2 regions of the Klebsiella sp. MISC125 genome follow, and region 2 is predicted to be linked to the other one. Evidence: predicted binding sites of a transcription regulator. Region 2 holds the regulator's gene; the other holds the start of a gene.
The links. Region 2 encodes PurR, which represses purine synthesis genes. Its sites were predicted from a motif close to CANGCAAACGTTTGCNTG; they were not measured.

Region 1 (10,269 bases), 3.0 Mb from region 2:
TCAAACACACCTGATGAGGTATAGGTCTGCCCCATTATCATCTGGCCTTTCAGGGCGTGAATATCACGTGAAATATAGCTGTAGACGGAGTCCCACTGGTTGCCGTCATCATTGTGATTGAGGGTGCTGTAATTGCGTAAACGCCATGGTCCAACGTTCAGACCCGGTTGCAGGCTGACAAACTGGCTGGACGTCGATTCGCCGCCGTGTCGCGGATCGGTTTTTTGCCCGGAAAGATTATAGTTAAACAACCCAGCAGTAATGCCCTGCTGCCATCTGCTTTCGGGAACATAACCCTGCGGACGGTGCAACATGGCGACCTGAGGCAATGTGAAATCGACCCGCTGATGCGAAAGCTGTACTGCCGTCTCCCATCCGGGGATCGCGGACAGCTTTGCGCACCCGGAGCCAGCCACCGTGAGTTCGGGATAATCTTCGATTTTGATCGACCACTCTTTCAGTTGCGCAACGCTGATACACGGCTGAACAGAAGCGTCATCACCTTCATTCTGCGGCTTGAAAACGATGGATTCAGAAGTAATAAACTTGTCGTTAAGATAGACATCGAGATTATATTTACCCGGAGGTACAGTTTCCTGGGAAATATAGGATAAATCTACAGCTGTCGCCCCAGTTTCATTCACCTCAAGTAAGTGAGGGTTGAAATATTCTCCAGCAACCGTCGGTAATGGGATTGTGCCAAGACAGCAGAAAATGGCAATGTAGCTGCTTTTCAATGCAAAGGTGTTACTACTCTCAATATCATTGAATGATGGCAGTATATTTCGGTCCTGACATACCATAATCATTGATCACGCTCCATGTGACTTCTCTTTTCCCAGATGAAGATGCGCTTGCTGCCGGTATTTTTATCGTTGAGTAAGGGGCGACAAACCACGCTTCGGGCACTGCCTTGCCATTAATAAATATTCCTGAGAAATTCATATATAGTGGAGAGTCGTTTTTCACCTTCAGCTCTCTTCCTTCACTGGACCATTGCAGTTTCTCAGAGTAGTTTTCTGGAATGGCTTTTTTTAAGGCTGCGGGTCGATAAATAAGTTTAATTCTGGAGTTGATAGCAAATTGCACCATGTTCTTGTCTGGTGCATTTTCCATTGCAGGAATCCCTTTAACATTAAGCCAAAACATCGACTCCCGATCTTCCGGCAGAGGTTTACCTGAACGGAGAATGCGTACAAATCCTTGCTCACCCGCCTTCAATCGGAACAGCGGAGGGGTAGTAATAAATGAATCTTTCGCGGGTGTTGTCCCATCCACAATCGAAATCCATGACTGTACTATATTCGTAACATTATCTTTATTTTGGACAGACACCGTTGTTGTCTTTTGTGCCCCATCAAATATAACTCGCGTACCACCAACAACCACGCTGGCCTGCGATACTGAGATACAAGAAAATAAACAAACACAACATAATAATCTGTTCATAGCAGTGTCCAAACAGGGAAAGCAAACTGCTTTCCCTTTATATATTTGTTACTTAATTAATAATAGGTAACGTTATAAGTTACTGTCGTCGACACCGGACCTTTAGTTGGGTCAGAGGCACCAGATTTAGCCATTTTTACGGTAAACGGAACAGTTGCTGAACCGGAGGTGATATCAACATTAGAGCCTTCGGTATTGTTCTTCTGTAAAGCTCCGGCGTTATCAAAAATAGCGACAGCTACATTGGCAGCAGGGGTCCCTGAAGCCTGGTTTTTAAAATAATCACTATTGTAAGTATCAGCTTCACCACCAAAGGTAATTTTGGCTTTAGTCAATGCCCCTTCATCCGTAGGGCAAGCGGTCAAATTGAAAGTGAAACTTTTCGCCGCGCTATAGGTATTAGCTATTAAATCTGCTACCGAGACAGTCCCCATCTCAATAGAGGAAACGCCGCCATCAATAGTGGCGGTACACGTCGTATCGGAAACCGTTCCGGTAAACTTGATAGTGTTATCTGCATGAGACATTGCAACCAGAGAGCAGCCCGCAGATAAGGCCAGAATTTTAGCTAAAGTTTTTACATTGGTTTTCATTGGTATTCCCCTATTTATCCAGATTAACAATCAATCCATCAATTGTTTATGGCGATATATTAGAGAATGGGATTGGATACCAACCTGATATACACGTTGATATATTTCCTGGGAAATGAATCGCTTGCATATAATATTAATTATAAATACCAACGCAAGAGCTTTAGCTCCACATGAATCCATTCAATAATAAAAGCTCACGTCGCTAAGATAACCGAAAGTAGGAGTATTCTCAACAAGGTAAAGACATCTCGCTTAAGGATATAATTACCAGCCATCAATAATCACAGTGTATAATTTAAAAATAAACAATAAAAATCATGATATTATAAAATACATACATTCACATAAATAATATAAAATATAAAACACATACTCAAAACAACTATAAAATCACTAAAAAATGAAACATTTAGTTACAATTCAAACGTAAAGCAATTGAGAAAATTCGCGAAAAAACCAATAAAAAACACACCTAATCTCTATTTAACATTAATATCGCAACTGATTGAATCATCAATTACATAAGTATATACATGTAGCGTTAATTAACATTTTCTATTAAAAATACTTAATACACCATTATATTTACCGGTCTATCCGCAAAGATAATAATCGTGATGATGGTTAAATGATTATCAAAACATGACCCATCGCACCAACGGCGCGGCCAATACCATCACCACACCGGAAAGCATCATCACCAGGCTGGCGACCACGCCCTCCTGCGGCCCTAGCTCATAGGAACGGGCCGTTCCGGCACCGTGAGACGCCGCGCCAAATCCCGCCCCTTTCGCTATCCCCTCTCGGATGGAAAGACGAAAAAACAACATATCCCCCACCGCCATACCAAATACCCCGGTCACGACCACAAACAGGGCGACTAAATCAGGCTGACCGCCCAGCGGTTTGGCTGCCGCCAGCGCAAAGGGCGTCGTCACCGAACGTACCGCCAGGCTCCGCTGGATCTCATCAGGCAGCGTAAACAGCCGCGCCAACCAGACGGAGCTGGTCACCGCTACCACCGATGCAGTCGTGACGCCAGCAGTCAGCGACATCCAGTGGCGCTTAATAATCGTCAGATTGTCATACACCGGGACGGCAAAGGCGATGGTCGCCGGACCCAGCAACCACAGCAGCCAGTGGGTTTCCCCGATATAGCTTTGATAGGAGATATGGCCAAATACCAGGATCAGTACCAACAGGACTGGGGTAAAAACCAGCGGCATCAGCGGGAGCTTATGAAAGCGTCGATAGAGACGTTTGTTGGCAAAATAGAGCCCCAGCGTAACGATAAGACACAGGACGCTCAGCTGAAAATCACTCATGTTTCATCCTGCTCACTTCATAGCGATACACTTTATCGACCACCCACGCCGTCGTGCCCAGTACCATGGTGGTGCTCAGCCCAATAACCAAAAAGATACGCCAGCCACCAACCATCAGCAGTTGGGCGTAGTTCACGACCGCAACTACTGCTGGCACGAAAAACAGCAGCATCTCAGCCAACAGCCAGCGAGCCCCGGCGCGTACCCAGTTTAAGGGGATAACCCGACAGACAATCAGCGCCAGCAGCAGCAACATGCCGACTAAATTTGCCGGAAGCGGCAGGTGCAACCAGTTAACCAAATATTCAGCGCAGACAAACAATCCGGCATAGATCAGTACCTGAATGGGTACCTGAAGGCGTTGCATGACGAAGGGCGTCACGCGAGCTGGCGCGAAGGCCATGAGCGGAATTCCTGAAAAAGATGACAGGCGTGCAGTATAGAGAGCCGCCAGGCCTGGTAGAAATGAATTAAAATCATCACAGGTATAGTCTCAGGGAATAATTATGGATATCCGAACGCTGCGTTATTTTGTTGAAGTAGTCCGCCAGCAAAGCTTTACCCGTGCGGCGGAGAAGCTATTCGTCACGCAGCCCACCATCAGCAAGATGCTCAAAAATCTGGAAGATGAGCTGAACTGCACCCTGCTGATTCGCGATGGGCGCAAGCTATTGCTGACCGATACCGGGCGGGTGGTTTTCGAGCGCGGACAGGCCATTCTTGGTGAGTTTCATCAGCTCGAGTCGGAGCTGAGCGATATTAATCATCTGCACAAAGGTGTGCTGCGTCTGGGGATCCCGCCGATGGTGGGAATGCTGATGGCGGAACCGATTAGCTACTTTCGCCAGCGCTACTCGGGTATTGAACTCAAGATTGCCGAGTTTGGCGGATTGACGGTGCAGCAGGCGGTAAGCAACGGCGAACTAGACCTGGCGATGACGGCGCTCCCCGTTGATGAGACAAGCGGCCTGAGCACGCTGTCGTTGTTTAGTCATCCACTCTGCGTGCTGACCCCGAGAACAGCGCAATGGGAAAGCCTATCGTCACTGTCTCCGAAGGCGCTCGCCGAGCATCCTCTGGTGATTTACAACGAAGATTTTGCCCTCAGCCAGCAGTTGATGCAGCTTTTTACCCAGCATGAAGTTAAGCCGCGTATTGCGGTGCGTAGCGGGCAGTGGGATTTTCTGGCCGCGATGGTACAAGCGGGGATTGGGATAGCGATTCTGCCGGAGCCGATTTGCCAGCGTCTCGATGCGCAAAGTTTTTGCTGGATACCGTTGCAGAGCGAGCTGCGTTGGGAGCTGGGGATGATTTGGCGGGAGGGCGTGTATATGTCGCACAGCGCGCGGGCATGGCTGGAGTGCAGTAAGGCATTCTGGCTGGAGTGAGCTCCCGGGTTGCGGCGTAAACGCCTTACCCGGGCTACAGATTCCCAATCGTCTGAGGGACGGTAACCCGGACAAGGCGCGTCAGGCGCCGCCGGAGCACAGGCTCGGGATTAATGATCTTCGATTAACAGCGCTTCCAGCAGGTCGAGATCGTGCAACATCTTCTGCAGCGTCTCGTTGCTGATCTGCCGGGTGGCACGCAGGTGGTATAGCTCCCCGCGCTCTGAACGCAGCGCCGCCAGGCGGAACCGGCGTTCGAGGCTCTCTTCCAGCATCGACGTTTCCACATCGTTACGTCCATCGACACGACGACGCAGGTTACCAATTACCCGCGAACTAACCTCGGTCAGCAGCTGATTATCGATATTCTCTTTGGTGTCTGATGCCAGGCGCTCTTCCATTTTCTGAATCGCGACAATCGCCACGTCCGCCGTTGCCGCCCGCGCCAGACGCTCTTCTTTGCGCTGCTGAACGTGGTCGCTCGACTCGATATGGCGCAGCAGAATCGGCAGCGCAATCACACCAACAAACAGGGAGAACAGAATCACCCCGGCGGCAAGGAACACCAGCTCATAGCGCGCCGGGAAGACGTTACCGTCCGGCAACAGCAGAGGAATCGACAGCACACCGGCAAGGGTAATCGCCCCGCGCACCCCGGCGACGGAGGAGATCAGCAGCTCACGCGTGGTCCAGGAGCCAAACTCCATCGGTTTCTTTTTCAGGAAGCGCTGGCTCAATTTACGCATCGTCCACAGCCAGCCAAAGCGCACCAGCATCAGGGCGGCGTAAATCAGGATGATATCGGTAAACAGCATCCAGGTTTCAACGTTCGGATCCGCCTCTGCCGCCACCAGCGAGCTCGACAGAATATCCGGCAACTGCAGCCCCAACAGCAGGAAAACCATGCCGTTAAACACGAATTCCAGCATCGCCCAGGTGCTGTTAGCACGCAGGCGCATCGCCAGCGGTGCGCTGCGCATCACGCCGGAACGGGTGATGGTCATCCCCGCAGCAACCGCCGCCAGGATCCCGGAAAAACCGATATGTTCGGCAATCAGGTAGGAAGCGAACGGCAGCAGGAACAGCAGGACAATCTGCGTTGCCGGTTCATCGCCGCCCCAACGGCTAAGAAAGCGCATTGAACGCCCGTACAGCCAACTGACCACGAATCCTGCAAGAATGCCGCCCACCGCCACTTTGAAGAACTCTACCGTCGCTCCGCCGACGGTAAAGACCATCGTGCCCATCGCTACCGCGACGGCAAACTTCAGGGAGACCAGGCCGGAGGCGTCGTTCATCAGCGCCTCACCCTGCAAAATCCCCATAATTTTTTTCGGGATGCGCCCTTCACCAACAATCCCTGAGAGCGCTACGGCATCCGTCGGTGACAGCACCGCCGCCAGCGCGAAGGCCGGTATCAGCGGAATGCCCGGCACGATCCAGTAGATGAGGTAGCCAATACCGACCACCGTCACCAGCACCAGCGCTAGCGCCAGACCAAATATTTCTCGCCCATGCTCAATGAATTCGCGGGTCGGCGTCTTCCAGCCATCAGCAAATAGCAGCGGCGGGATAAACAGAACCAGAAAGAGTTCAGGGTCGAATTCGACGTGTAGTCCAAAGGTAGGCCAGGCCAGCATCGCGCCAATGGCTATTTGGATTAAAGGTAGTGGAACCTGAAAGGGCAGTACGCGTGTAACCACCCCGGAGAGAGAGACCACGAGGGTCATGATGAGTATGGTAAAGAATATTTCCATGTGTTCCCTGTTTGCTGCGTTTTCTTTTTTTACATCTGAGGCGTCATGTCTCGAAATGGTACGCTACTCAGATTAACGCAAAAGGAAACAGGATGTGGCTTAAAAATAAATCGGGCGGCCAAAGCCGCCCGTGATTAGCAGAAAAAGTTAAATCGCCCAGCCGCCAGCGTAGAAAATAACCAACGCCGCCGCGATGATCACCGTCCCCAGGTTCAGCTTGCGCCACTCCCCGGACACCAGACGACCAATCACCAGTGAAGCAAAGCCAATCATAATGCCGGTAACGATGTTACAGGTCAGAACGATAAAGACCGCCGTAATCAGGCCCGCCATCGCATCGACAAAATCGTTAAAGTCGATTTTCGCCACGTTGCTCAGCATCAGCAAGCCAACGTACATCAGCGCCGGAGCCGTCGCGTACGCCGGTACCAGATAAGAGAGCGGAGAGAGGAACAGGATCAGCAGGAACAGCACGCCAACGGTTACCGCAGTCAGGCCGGTTTTACCGCCCGCGGCAGTACCTGCGGCTGACTCGATATAGACCGCTGCCGGAGCCGCGCCAACCAGACCTGAGAAGACGCTGCTCAGGGAGTCAGTGGTCAATGCTTTGCCGCCGTTGATAATCTGCCCATCTTTATCCAGCAAGTTTGCCTGGCCGGCCACCGCGCGGATGGTGCCGGTAGCATCAAATACTGCGGTCATCACCAGCGCCAGCACGCTCGGCAGAACGATGGGGTTCAGCGCGCCCACGATATCCAGGCTACCGATCAGCGAGTTGCCGTGCTCGTCGCTCAGCGACGGCATAGCGAAAACACCGGAGAAGTGAACGTTAGGATCGAAAATCAGACCGATAATCGACACGCCGATAATCGTCAGCAGGATACCGCCCGGCACTTTGAGTTTTTCGAGGCCGATAATCACCGCCAGCCCCACCAGCGACATAATCACCGGGAAGCTGTCGAAATTACCCAACGCCACCGGCAGACCGTCCAGCGGGTTTTTAATGACCAGACCAACGCCGTTGGCGGCGATCAGCAGCAGGAACAGGCCGATACCAATCCCCGTGCCGTGCGCAACGCCCTGCGGCAGGTTACGCAAGATCCAGCTACGAATACCGGTTGCGGAAATCACGGTAAACAGCACGCCCATCAGGAACACGGCACCCAACGCTACCGGAATACTGATCTGTTGGCCCAACACCAGGCTAAAGGCGGTAAAGGCGGTCAGCGAAATCGCGCAGCCAATTGCCAGCGGCAGGTTCGCCCACAGTCCCATCAGCAGAGAGCCAACGCCCGCCACCAGGCAGGTGGAGACAAAGACCGCCGCCGGTGGGAAACCGGCTTTTCCGAGCATCCCCGGCACCACGATGACGGAATACACCATCGCCAGAAAGGTCGTAAGACCGGCAACGATTTCCTGGCGCACGGTGCTGCCGCGAGCAGAAATTTTAAACCAGGCGTCCAATGAACCGCCGGTACGCGCTGAAGGCGTAGACATAGAAAACTTCCCCTGAGAATTTTTATCGTTCGTTTGGATGCGAGGTGGACCATCCACTGCCAGTTAAACGCGATCTCCTTGTGCTACATCGCAGCGCCAGGGGCTGTGAAAAGCAAACGTTTAACTCCGCGCATACAATACGGTGTGAAGAATGACTTTGCTCCCCCCTGTTAGCAGAGGAAATGATGAGCAAAATAAAAAGGCAAACGATTATCCAGCCTTTAGATGGGCCTTTTCAACTGAAGATTGCCGTATTTCGCTAAATTTCGCTTATGACGTTCAGGAAATAACCAGCCGATGCGCAAACGTTATCGTCCATGCGCAATCCGGTAACATTTTTGCATTGCACTGATAGCAACTTTTTCCAGTCATCGGCTTTAGTAATGCTTCACCCACTAGGTAAGGTAAAAGGACCACCGCGCTCAATCGCCCTCTGCCACGCCGGGCGCTGCTCTATGCGCTGTACCCACTGCGTCAGATGCGGTAAATGGTCCACACCGCCGCGCGCCAGCAACGCCATCGCCGGGAAGCTCATCTGGATATCCGCCATACTCAGTTCGGCTCCGGCAAACCATCGGTGTCGGGAAAGATGCTCTTCAATAAAACGGGCGTGCGTTTCCACTTGCCGATCAAGCCAGGCTTTTTGTACGCCCTTGCCTAACGCATTGCCTAAAGTGCGCATGCCGAACGGTACTGGGGGTTTACCGAGGCTGGCGAACACCAGTTTCATCAGCAGCAGCGGCATCAGCGAACCTTCGGCGTAGTGCAGCCAAAAACGGTATTGCAACTTATCTTCTATCGACTGCGGCCTGAACCGCTGAATGCTGTCATAGGTCTCCTGCAAATATTCGAGGATTGCGCCAGATTCCGCGAGGATGTAGCCGTTATCTTCCACCACCGGCGATTTACCTAGCGGATGAATATCTTTCAACTCCGCCGGGGCGAGCATATTTTTCCCCCGCTGATAAGAGACTATCTGGTAAGGCAGTTGCAGCTCTTCCAGTGCCCATAACACGCGCTGCGATCGCGACTGATTAAGATGATGTACCGTCAACATGGGCCTCTCCCGCTGTTTGTTCAAATTAACTATAGGAACAGGCGGCGAATGACGGAAATTTTCCGGCAAACCAAAGAGGAAAAATCAGCGGGAAGTGCCACACTTAAGTTGTCGGCACAAACCGGAACCTCAATCAACACATTGCGCAATACCGAGGGGAGCCGACGTCGGGGGAAACCCTCCTGCGAAGCAGCGGGATAGTGCGAAAGACCAAGACCGGAAAACAACTAAAGCGCCCTGTTGTGGCGCTTTAGTTTTTTTACTCCTCTTCCAACAGCCGCGCGCCGGTCCCCTCTTCGCCCAGCTTATCGCCAGGGTTACGTAACGGGCAGTCGCGACGCGACAGGCAGCCGCAGCCAATGCAGCCATCCAGCTGATCGCGCAGTGCGGTCAGGGTGTGAATGCGCCGATCCAGCTCTTCCCGCCACTGGGATGACAGCATCTTCCACTCCTTGGCGCTGAGGTTATGCCCTTCCGGCAACACGCCGAACGCATCGCCAATCGTCGACAGCGGAATACCAATACGTTGCGCAATTTTAATGATCGCCACCGCGCGCAGGACATCACGCCGATAGCGCCGCTGATTACCGGCGTTACGCTGGCTGTGAATCAGCCCCTTGCTTTCATAAAAGTGCAGCGCGGAGACAGCAACACCGGTTCGTTTTGCCACTTCGCCGGGGGTCAGCAGCATTTTGATGCGAGGGGATTTCTTTTCCATAAAGCGCTTTACCTCAAGTTAACTTGAGGAATTATACTCGCCCACAGACAAAACGACGAATCGAGAATTGAGAGAGGCCGCAATATGTCCCATCACGATATTATCCAAACGCTTATTGAATGGATTGATGAACATATCGATCAACCACTTAACATTGATGTAGTCGCCAGAAAATCGGGCTATTCGAAATGGTATCTGCAGCGGATGTTTCGTGCAGTGATGCATCAAACCCTGGGGGATTACATTCGCCAGCGCCGCCTGCTGCTTGCCGCAGAAGCGCTAAGAACCACCCAGCGCCCTATTTTTGATATCGCGATGGATCTTGGCTACGTGTCGCAGCAAACATTTTCGCGGGTTTTCCGCCGCGAGTTCGACCGCACGCCCAGCGCCTATCGCCATCAAATCTCCGCGTGAAGATGTTGTTGATGCGGGCAAAGGCTGGTGCGGGCGTTAGTCAGCCACTGCATAAACTCCAGCGGTGG
Region 2 (10,269 bases):
CGCTGATGAAATATATCCTCTATAAAGGATATATCGGTGTTGATGGGATTAGCCTCACCGTGGGTGAAGTGACGCCAACACGTTTTTGCGTGCATTTGATTCCCGAGACGCTGCAACGTACAACGCTTGGCGCGAAAAAACTGGGCGACCGGGTCAATATTGAGATTGATCCGCAGACTCAGGCGGTCATTGATACCGTTGAGCGCGTGTTGGCAGCAAAAGACGCCGCGCTGAAAGCGGCGGCGGAGTAATTTATTCGACAGCCCGGTTGACGTGGCCGGCTGTCGTTTTAGATCATTGAAATCAAATATCCATCGCCGCGTGGTGGCCTTGATATATCGCGGTAGTAATCGTTGATACCTTCACACAATCCCCCACCTGAGTAACCCACGGAGCACAGTCGCGTAGTTGTTCGATAACTTCATGACGCGCGCGTTGCCCGAGAGCGCAAATCACGCTTTTTCCGGCGATGTTCACACTGTTGCCGCTCTTGTCGCTACATATCACGCCATCAGCGGTGATTTCCTGCGCCCGATGCTGGCAGAAAACCTCAATGCCGGATTTGGCTATTTCCTCCAGTAACAGCGGGCGGTGACGAATGTTGGCATCAGGGGAGAGCGAATCGTTCATCTCCACCAGTTTCACCCGCTTATTCTGACGCGCAAGATGAATTGCTACTTCACAACCAGCCAGACCGCCACCTAACACAATCACCTCATCGGCAAGCGCATGATGCTGAAGATGGTAATGATTGATCAGCACCACGTTGTCATTATTGATGCCCTTGATTGGCGGAACGTTCGGCGCTGACCCGGCAGCAATAATCAGCGCATCGGGGTTAATCTCATCCGCAATGGCCTGGGTAACGGGGGTATTTAAGCGGATGTCTACTCCTGAATTGGCGCAGAGCCTACCCAGCGTCACGCCCAGTTGATACATTTCATATTTGAAGGGGATAGCCTGTTCACCAATGAGGATCCCGCCAACCTCATCATTTTGCTCGCAGAGAATGACTTCATGTCCACGTCTTGCCGCTGTCCAGGCTGCTTGTAATCCGCCAGGACCTGCGCCGACCACCAGAACGCGTTTTTTCTGCGCAGCAGGCTGGATTTCCAGGCCATCGCTCTCTCGTCCAATCAACGGGTTAACGGTGCAGCGTCGGGTGGAGGTTTCCGCCCGTTCTGCCATGCAGGTAAAGCAGCGCAGGCAGTGAATAATCGTCTCATCGCGATTGCTCATGACTTTCTGGGGTAATTCGGGGTCCGCCAGCAGGGCGCGGGCCATCTCCACAATATCCGCTTTACCTGAAGCGATGATCTCTTCCATCATTTGCGGATCGTTTAAGCCACCTACGGTGGCGACGGGTACCTTCACATGTTTTTTAATTTCAGCGGCCAAATAGACGTTACTGCCGTGGGGTAAAAACATTGAAGGATGAGTTACGCCAAACCCGCGCTGATAGGTCCCGGCTGAGACGTGAAGAATATCAACGTAGCTCTCCAGTAATTTTGCTATCTCAATACCTTCCTGCAAATCATATCCGCCGTCGAACAGTTCAGAACCGCTCATGCGAAATTCGATGGGGAAGCCTTTGCCCACTGCGTGACGCACGCTTTGCAGTACCTCAATCGCGAAGCGAACCCGATTTTCCCGTGAGCCGCCATAGTTGTCGGTGCGATGGTTAAACCACGGCGAAAGAAACTGATTAATGAGCCAGCCGTGCCCGCCGTGTACCATCACCATCTCGAACCCGGCTCTTTTAGCCAATGCAGCTTTTTCACCATAAGCCGCGGCGATTTCCTGAATCAGGTCTTGCGTTAGCTCATGCACCTCCCGCCCGTCAGGACGCGTTCCCTGGCTCGGACCCCACTGGTACAGACCTTCTTTCTTATTCTTATCCGTCAGATACGTTCCCGCGTACTGGCCGGAATGCGATAGCTCAACGCTGGCGATAGCGCCATGACGGCGGATGGCGTCGGCAGTATAGGTGAAGCTGGCCAGAGAACCGGGGGTTTGCAGATCCAGGTGATACATATGGGAGCCTTCAGTCTGCGGATGAACAACCAGCTCGCTGACGGTAACGTTGGCGACGCCGCCTTTAGCGCGGTTTTCATAGAATGCTGTGGACGCCGGGCCAATGGTGCAGTCAGCTGTAATATCGGTCCCTCCCATGGGAGCGCCAAACATACGGTTTCTGAAATAGACATTGCCGATTTTGATTGGCTGGCAGAGATGGGGGTATTTTCTGGCGATAGTCATGTATTAATTCTCCGGAATTTATTTAAGCTGAGCGTTTTTATTGATCAGGCGAAAAATGAAGGCGAGCGCCATAGCGGCGACGCTAAATGCAATACCGATAGGAAAGGCGCTGTGGTAGCCATGGGTGACGGCAAACGTCGAGGTCATGATGGTCGGTCCTGCATAACCGGCAATAGCAAAACCGCAGAACATGATGCCGAAGTTCACGCTGTTGTGCTGTGCACCGAATTGATCGGCGGTAAAGCCGGGAAAAACCCCCATAAATGCGCCGAAACAGAGGCCGATAATGGAGATGCCGGTGTAAAACAGCACATCATCACCGATGCCGGTGCAGTAGAGTGCGAACAAACCTGGAATAGAGAGAATACAGGCCAGCATAAGGGTATTAACGCGACCTATTTTGTCCGAAATGATGCCTGCGAGTACCCGACCCAGCACGTTGAAAAGTGCGAGAACGGAAACGGCGAGGGTCGCGGCAGCTGTAGACATCCCGACCATTAATTTTGCCAGCGGGGAAGCCAGCGAAATGCACATTAAGCCGGCGACAGCACCGCAGGTCAGCATCATGAGCATCAGATAAAAGTTGAGGCTGGACATCATTTGACGCCAGTTTTTGTTGTTTTGCTGTGCGCCTGGACGTGCACTTTGCGGCGGTTGCCAGCCATCAGGAATAAAACCATTGGGGCATTTATCGATGACGAAAGCGCAGATGCAGACGATGACGGCGAAGGCCAGACCGATGATTTTAAAAGCGGACAAAATCCCTGCCTCTGCGGTGATCAGCGCCGCGATAGGGGGAATGATGACCGAACTGATGCCAAACAGCGCGGTGGTCATGCCGCCGACGAAACCGCGTTTATCAGGGAAAAATTTGATACAGGTGCTGATCGTCGCACCGTACACCATCCCTAATCCCAGTCCGGTTAAAATACCGTAGGCCCATATCAGGTGGCTAATTTGTGAGGCGAAGCCGCAAAGTATCATTCCACCGCCAAACATGAGCCCACCGATAAAAATCACCAGCCGGGGGCCGAGCGTATCGTTGATTTTTCCACCCGTGATCATCGTGATCGGGCCGACGGAGTTACAGATGACGAAAACGATAGCCAGATTCGCTGAAGTGATGTTGGTATCGTGAAGTTGTGAGAGGTAGTCCGCCATCGGCGCGGCAAAAATACTCCATGCGTACATCGAACCGACGCACAGGTTGATAAAACAGCTGGCTATCAGAATCCGCCATCTTTTCCTTGAGTAGTCCATGTTTAATCCTCAGTTTTAATTTTTCTTTTCAGCAACAAAATCAATATTTTATTAACAGATGCTGAGTGTAATAATCCTGAAGAAACGCTAAACCACACATATAATCATGTCAATGTTTACATGTTTTAATTGACATGATTATCACGAGGGATGAAGACGAAAAGTGGATCGAGAGGCGTGATATACTGCGCGCAGACAGTCGACAGGTGAGGCGCAATGAGAGTTTTAACCTATGCCATTCTTGGCCTACTTAATCGCACGGCACTGACCGGCTATGACATCAGTAAGGCGTTTAATCATGAACTGGCAAAGTTCTGGCACGCTAAGCACAGCCAGATTTATGGTGAGTTGAAGAGCATGTTTAACGACGGCCTGGTGACGTATGACATTGAAATCAGTGGCGATATTCTGGAAAAAAAGAAGTACAGCATTACCGAAGCCGGGCGAGATGAACTGCTGAAATGGTTGCATAAAGACGAGCCCATCGAAAAAACGGCGAAAGACGTTTTTCGGGTTCGCATGTATTTTTCCCACTATCTGGATTTAGACACCCGTATCCATCTGCTGGAAAACCAGCGTATTCAACACCTTGAAAGGCTGAATGTGTTGCAAAAAACGATGGAGCAGTACCCGCAGGTTCCGCCTCTTGAGAGCGACAGGTTTGGTGATTTTATTGTGCTTGAGGGGGCGATATGTCGTCAGGAAAGCGTTCTAGGCTGGATTGATAAATGCATTGGTTACTGCCGTCGCGGTGAGTAAAAAAGAAATCCCTGCGCCAGCGGCGCAGGAGGGACAGCGATTAGCGAGCCACGCGCAGGCCGTGCTCGACACCGCGAGAAAAAACCACCTGCCAGAGCTGAATATCGCGGGCGCGAAAAGCACCAGCACAGGCATTCAGGTAATAGCTAAACATACGTTTGAATCTTTCCGAATAGTTGTCAGCGATTTCCGGCCAGCTATTGAGGAAACGCTCATACCATGCCATTAGCGTGGTGTCATAATCGGCACCGAAATTATGCCAATCTTCCATCACGAAATGCGTTTCACTGGCCTGTGCGATGTGGCGTACCGACGGCAGACAACCGTTGGGGAAGATATATTTATTAATCCACGGGTCGACGCTATGATCGGTTTTTTTCGAGCCGATTGTGTGCAGCAGGAAACGACCGTCAGCTTTTAAATTACGATCCACCACGTCAAAATAGGTGTCGTAATTTTTAGGCCCGACATGTTCAAACATACCAACGGAAACAATGCGGTCAAAACTATCATGCAAATCGCGATAGTCCTGAAGCAGAATTGTTACGTCCAGCCCTTCACAACGCTGCTGGGCCATCTTTTGCTGTTCGGCTGAAATAGTGACACCAACAACGCTGACCTGGTAGTTTTTAGCCATATAGTAAGCCAGACCACCCCAGCCGCAGCCAATATCCAGCACCCGCATTCCGGGTTCAAGCTGCAGCTTTTGACAGATCAGATCTAATTTTGCCTGCTGTGCATCTTCCAGATTCTGCGCATCTTTCCAGTATCCGCAGGAATATTGCATAAAAGGGTCGAGCATGCGGCTGAAAAGATCGTTACCTAAGTCGTAATGTTCTTTGCCGACTATCCAGGACCTTTTTTTACTTTGCAAATTGAATAAGCGAGCGCCCGCGATGCGAAGGGTATCTTTAAAATGGTGGGGAAGTTGATTTTCCAGTCCGGCGCGTAAGACCTTGTGGAAAAATAAATCCAGCCGCTCGCAATCCCACCAGCCGTCCATATAGCTCTCTCCCAATCCCAGCGACCCTTCTTGTAAAACGCGCTTAAAAAAGAGGGGGTTTTTAATCCGCAGATCGGAGGGGGCAGGACCGTTAATTTCGATGCCCGCACGGCCTAATAATTCAGCGACAATCCGGTACCAATCATCATTTGGTACGCTTACTTCTTCTATACACGATGAACTCATAGCTTCTCCATCACGCCCAAGTGATCAGAACCTTAAAACAGCGTAGACGCTTTTCTGGCTTTGTGAGAAATCTCACGGACAATCCGTGAGGCTGCTATCCGACGTAGAACAGAGGAAGGGAGATAACCCTTGCCGAAAGGCCTTCCATGGAGAAACGGGACGCATCCTGCTCCCGTTAAATCAATTAATCTTTCTATTTATGTGATGCCGGATCCAGTATAGGCCGCTAAAAACAGGCTTTCAATAAAAATATGTTAGCAAGCTAATTACTGGACCTTAACACTATCTGAAGATTACCTTAAGCATGTGACGATTCTGTTGCCAACGCGGTGGCCTTGTACTGCATACGGTAACCGATACCGGCCAGCACAATGGAGATAAGCATCACGCTGGTGGTGGTTTGCAGCGGTGTCGCTATCAGCGTAGAAACCAGCAAGCTGGCGATAAAGCAAAGACCCAACTGTAAGGTATTTTGCAAAGCTGCGGCGCGACCGGTCGCCTGCGGGAACGGCTTCAGCGCCTGAGCAACGACGATAGGATAAATACCGCCATTTACCACCGCCATTGCACAGAACGGAATCATTAATCCGACAAGCGTGGCGTTAGCCTGCAAACCTACCAGCCAGGTAGCGGCAACGCTGATGGAGAAAATCACCAGCAGCCACGGCAGGATCTGCTGCCCTGACCATTTTTGTAAAGCCGCACGGCAGCCGTAACCGCCAACCAGAAACGCGATAGTTTGCGGAACGTAGCTCAGGCCGATAACGGTCGGGCTGTACCCCATCTCGTGAAGAATAAATGGCGAGCCGGTCAACCATGCGAAAAAGCTGGCGGAGCAGGCGGCATAAATCAGCACGTTGCCGCTGTATTCGCGCGAGCGTAGTAGGGCAAGGAAAGTCAGCTTCTGCTGGGTGCCGACAACCGTCTTTTTCGCCGCTTTCAGGCGCAAGGCCGGCAGCATGAGCAACAGGGTTATCGCGAACAGAACGGCGAAAATAGCCTGCCATTCGAAATGAACCAGCAGCCAGCTACCGAGCAGCGGCGCCAGTGCTGGAGACAAGCCCACCAGTGGCATAATGGCGGCAAAAATACGGTTTGTGCGATGGGCTGGGTAGTAATCGGTCACCATCGCTTGCCAGGTCACGGCGGCGGCGCAAACGCCAATCGCCTGAATGAAGCGCAGCGCCAGCATCAGCGTGGCATCTTGCACCCAAAGCATCCCCAGACAGCCGATTGCGAAAATGGCCAGGCCGCTTAGCAGTACCGGCTTGCGTCCGTAACGGTCGGAGAGCGGCCCCCAAAAAAGCTGTCCAATGGCAAAGCCTGCCAGGAACAAGCTCAGGCTGGCGCTGACTGAAGCCGCTGAAGTGTTGAGATCTTGTTGGATCGCGGCGAAAGCCGGCAGATACATATCGGTGGCCAGAAAGCCGAGCACGCTGAGCCCGGCCAGCCAGACTAAAAATCCTTTCCCAGGTTGTTGCAATTGTTGCATAAAATTCTCTTGTTATTGATGCAGGTACGGTGCGGCAGAGTGTAGGGAGTGCATTCGGGCTTGTGAAACGCTAATATTTGTCAGGTGGATTCAAAAATTTTGTAGGCAGAATATGTGGTCAGAATACTCACTTGAGGTGGTTGATGCTGTTGCGCGTAACGGCAGTTTTAGCGCAGCGGCGCAGGAGCTACACCGCGTACCTTCAGCGGTGAGTTATACCGTGCGTCAGTTGGAAGAGTGGCTGGCGGTTCCGCTCTTTGAACGTCGTCACCGTGATGTCGAATTAACCCCGGCCGGGGTCTGGTTTTTGCAGGAAGGGCGCTCTGTTATCAAAAAAATGCAGATCACTCGCCAGCAGTGCCAGCAGATAGCCAACGGTTGGCGCGGGCAGCTATCCATTGCCGTCGATGACATCGTCAAACCGGCGCGCATGCGGCAAATGATCGTTGATTTCTATCGTCATTTTGATGACGTTGAACTGATTGTCTTTCAGGAGGTATTCAACGGCGTCTGGGATGCGTTAGCTGATGGCCGCGTGGAATTAGCTATCGGCGCGACGCGCTCTATTCCCGTCGGTGGGCGCTATGCGTTTCGCGATATGGGGATGCTGAGTTGGGATTGCGTGGTGGCCAGCGATCATCCTTTGGCGAAAATAGACGGCCCGTTAAGCGACGATGTGTTGCGCAACTGGCCGTCGCTGGTACGGGAAGATACTTCACGCTCGCTACCGAAACGCACGACGTGGCTGCTGGATAATCAGAAGAGGGTGGTGGTACCGGACTGGGACGCTTCCGCGACTTGCCTCAGCGCAGGGTTGTGTGTTGGCATGGTGCCAAAGCATTTTGCACAGCCGCGAATTGATAGCGGAGAATGGACGGCGCTGGCGCTGGAAAACCCATTCCCTGATGCGGCCTGCTGCCTGACGTGGCAACAAAGCGATGCTTCACCGGCGCTGATGTGGCTGCTGGATTACCTTGGCGACAGTGAAACGCTGAACAGGGAGTGGCTGCGGGCGCCGGAATAGCCGGCGCCGCGAGGAGAATTAACGGCGATAATCGACAAACGGACCGTCGGCCACGGATCGACGTTCGACCAGGCGCGGATGTACTTCAATAGACTGGGAAATTTCGCGCTTGTTGACGATGCGGTCCAGCAGCATGTTGAAGGCCGCTTCGCCCAGAGAATCTTTTGGCTGATGGATGGTGGTCAGCGCCGGGCTGAAGTAGCGGGCGTTGCGCACATTGTCATAACCGATCAGCGAAATATCCTGCGGCACGCGCAGACCCATTTCATCTGCTGCACAAATAGCGCCCATCGCCATGATATCCCCGCCGCAGAAAATCGCCGTCGGGCGATGGTGTTGGCTGAGGATTTGCTGCATCGCGCGGTAGCCGGATTCCGGCTCGAAATCACCTTGCACGACCCAGTTTTCAGGAACGTTGATCTGCGCTTCTTCCATCGCTTTCATAAAGCCCGCCAGGCGGCCGGCACCGGTGTTCCGCTCAAGCGGGCCGGGGATCACGCCAATTTCGCGATGACCGCGTTCCACCAGATAGCGCCCGGCGATATAACCCCCTTCGAAGGCGTTATCGATAACCGAGTCGGTGAAGTCGGCTTTTGCTTCACCCCAGTCCATCACGACCATCGGAATATGGCGATATTCTTCCAGCATGCTCAGTACCGACTCAGGATACTCAGAACACATCACCAGCAGGCCGTCCACGCGCTTCTGCGCCATCATTGACAGGTAGGCGCGCTGTTTCTCCGGATCGTTCCATGCGTTGCCGAGAATCAGGGTATAGCCCTTCTGGAAGCAACTTTTCTCAACGGATTCGATAATTTCGGCAAAATAGGCCGCTTCGCTGCTGGTCGCCAGCAATCCGATAGACTTAGTGTGATTAACCTTCAGGCTGCGAGCAACGGCGCTGGGGGAGTAGTGCAGTTCTTTAATCGCAGCCCACACAGCGTTGCGTGTCTCTTCCGCAACGAAACGCGTTTTGTTAATTACATGTGATACTGTTGTAGTGGAAACGTTTGCGCGCTTCGCTACATCTTTAATAGTTGCCATTACTTCTCACTCCAGACCTTGACCTGATCGCCCGTTAATCGGTACGTAAACGTTTGCCTGTACACACCCTGATGCCAAAATTGAACATTGCATCACGTCGGGAAAACGACACAGAACGACAGGAAGGGGTCAATGGCCGATACGCTTTCAAATTAGCGTGGGATTTTGTCCGATCTTGGGGCAAAGGGGAAGAGCAAAAATGTGCATCCCTCTAAATCTCGGAAGATATTTGCGCTAATCTATGTAAAAATGAGCAAGCTCACTTTTCATGTGGGGATAATCAAGGGGAAAAATTGATGGATACAGATTTAAAGTTTTCGCTGACAACGACGATTATTGTTCTGGGTTTGATTGTCGCCGCAGGGCTGACCGCCATACTGCACTAATTCCAATATGAGGGAGACATCGTTCTCCCTTTTCTTTTTCCGCCATTATTATCAATTTCGCAAAAATCTTTTGCCATTTCGTTTACTTTTGTTTTTCTGTGATTGATGTCATGCTTTTGGCTTCTGATGAGATGCCGTCGCTGAAGACGGCCCGATGGAGTCATTGAATGAAAATCAACTTTCCCCTGCTCGCTCTGGCGATCGGTGCCTTCGGTATCGGTACTACCGAGTTCTCCCCGATGGGGCTACTACCGGTTATCGCCAAAGGCGTGGATGTCTCTATTCCGGCTGCGGGAATGCTTATTAGTGCCTATGCCATTGGGGTGATGGTTGGCGCGCCGCTGATGACTCTACTGCTTTCGCACCGCGCGCGCAGAAATGCGCTGATTTTCCTGATGGCGATTTTTACTCTTGGTAACGTGCTCTCTTCAATTGCACCGGATTACACCACGCTACTGCTGTCGCGCATTATCACCAGCCTCAATCACGGCGCTTTTTTTGGGCTCGGCTCGGTGGTGGCGGCGAGCGTAGTGCCGAAGCATAAGCAGGCCAGCGCCGTGGCGACCATGTTTATGGGGCTGACAATTGCCAACATTGGCGGCGTTCCGGCGGCGACCTGGTTGGGGGAAACTATCGGCTGGCGAATGTCGTTCCTTGCAACGGCGGGTCTCGGCGTGGTGGCGATGGTCAGCCTGTGGTTTTCCCTGCCAAAAGGAAGCGCGGGTGAGCGGCCTGATGTTAAGCAGGAACTTTCAGTACTGATGCGCCCGCAGGTGCTGTCAGCGCTGCTGACCACCGTTCTGGGGGCAGGGGCGATGTTTACGCTTTACACCTATATATCACCGGTCCTGCACAG

Region 1: a site for PurR is predicted at 8,122-8,139, ahead of ACMYSL_RS27010 (NCS2 family permease). Genes of this name have one in related genera too.

The regions. Positions count from the first base shown of each region.
Region 1 is NZ_CP180448.1:5,759,819-5,770,087, forward strand. Features, by position in the region: gene ACMYSL_RS26975 (fimbria/pilus outer membrane usher protein) at 1-809, opposite strand, end outside; gene ACMYSL_RS26980 (fimbrial assembly chaperone) at 763-1,449, opposite strand; gene ACMYSL_RS26985 (fimbrial protein) at 1,506-2,042, opposite strand; gene ACMYSL_RS26990 (LrgB family protein) at 2,681-3,370, opposite strand; gene ACMYSL_RS26995 (CidA/LrgA family protein) at 3,363-3,773, opposite strand; gene ACMYSL_RS27000 (LysR substrate-binding domain-containing protein) at 3,877-4,758, shown strand; gene ACMYSL_RS27005 (Na+/H+ antiporter) at 4,869-6,515, opposite strand; gene ACMYSL_RS27010 (NCS2 family permease) at 6,663-8,012, opposite strand; gene ACMYSL_RS27015 (glutathione S-transferase family protein) at 8,401-9,069, opposite strand; gene soxR (redox-sensitive transcriptional activator SoxR) at 9,329-9,787, opposite strand; gene soxS (superoxide response transcriptional regulator SoxS) at 9,872-10,201, shown strand; gene ACMYSL_RS27030 (EAL domain-containing protein) at 10,186-10,269, opposite strand, start outside.
Region 2 is NZ_CP180448.1:2,752,584-2,762,852, forward strand. Features, by position in the region: gene ACMYSL_RS13045 (riboflavin synthase subunit alpha) at 1-251, shown strand, start outside; gene ACMYSL_RS13050 (NAD(P)/FAD-dependent oxidoreductase) at 304-2,259, opposite strand; gene ACMYSL_RS13055 (L-lactate MFS transporter) at 2,278-3,519, opposite strand; gene ACMYSL_RS13060 (PadR family transcriptional regulator) at 3,736-4,278, shown strand; gene cfa (cyclopropane fatty acyl phospholipid synthase) at 4,319-5,467, opposite strand; gene punC (purine nucleoside transporter PunC) at 5,766-6,950, opposite strand; gene punR (DNA-binding transcriptional activator PunR) at 7,072-7,983, shown strand; gene purR (HTH-type transcriptional repressor PurR) at 8,002-9,027, opposite strand; gene ACMYSL_RS13085 (YnhF family membrane protein) at 9,324-9,413, shown strand; gene ACMYSL_RS13090 (MFS transporter) at 9,581-10,269, shown strand, end outside.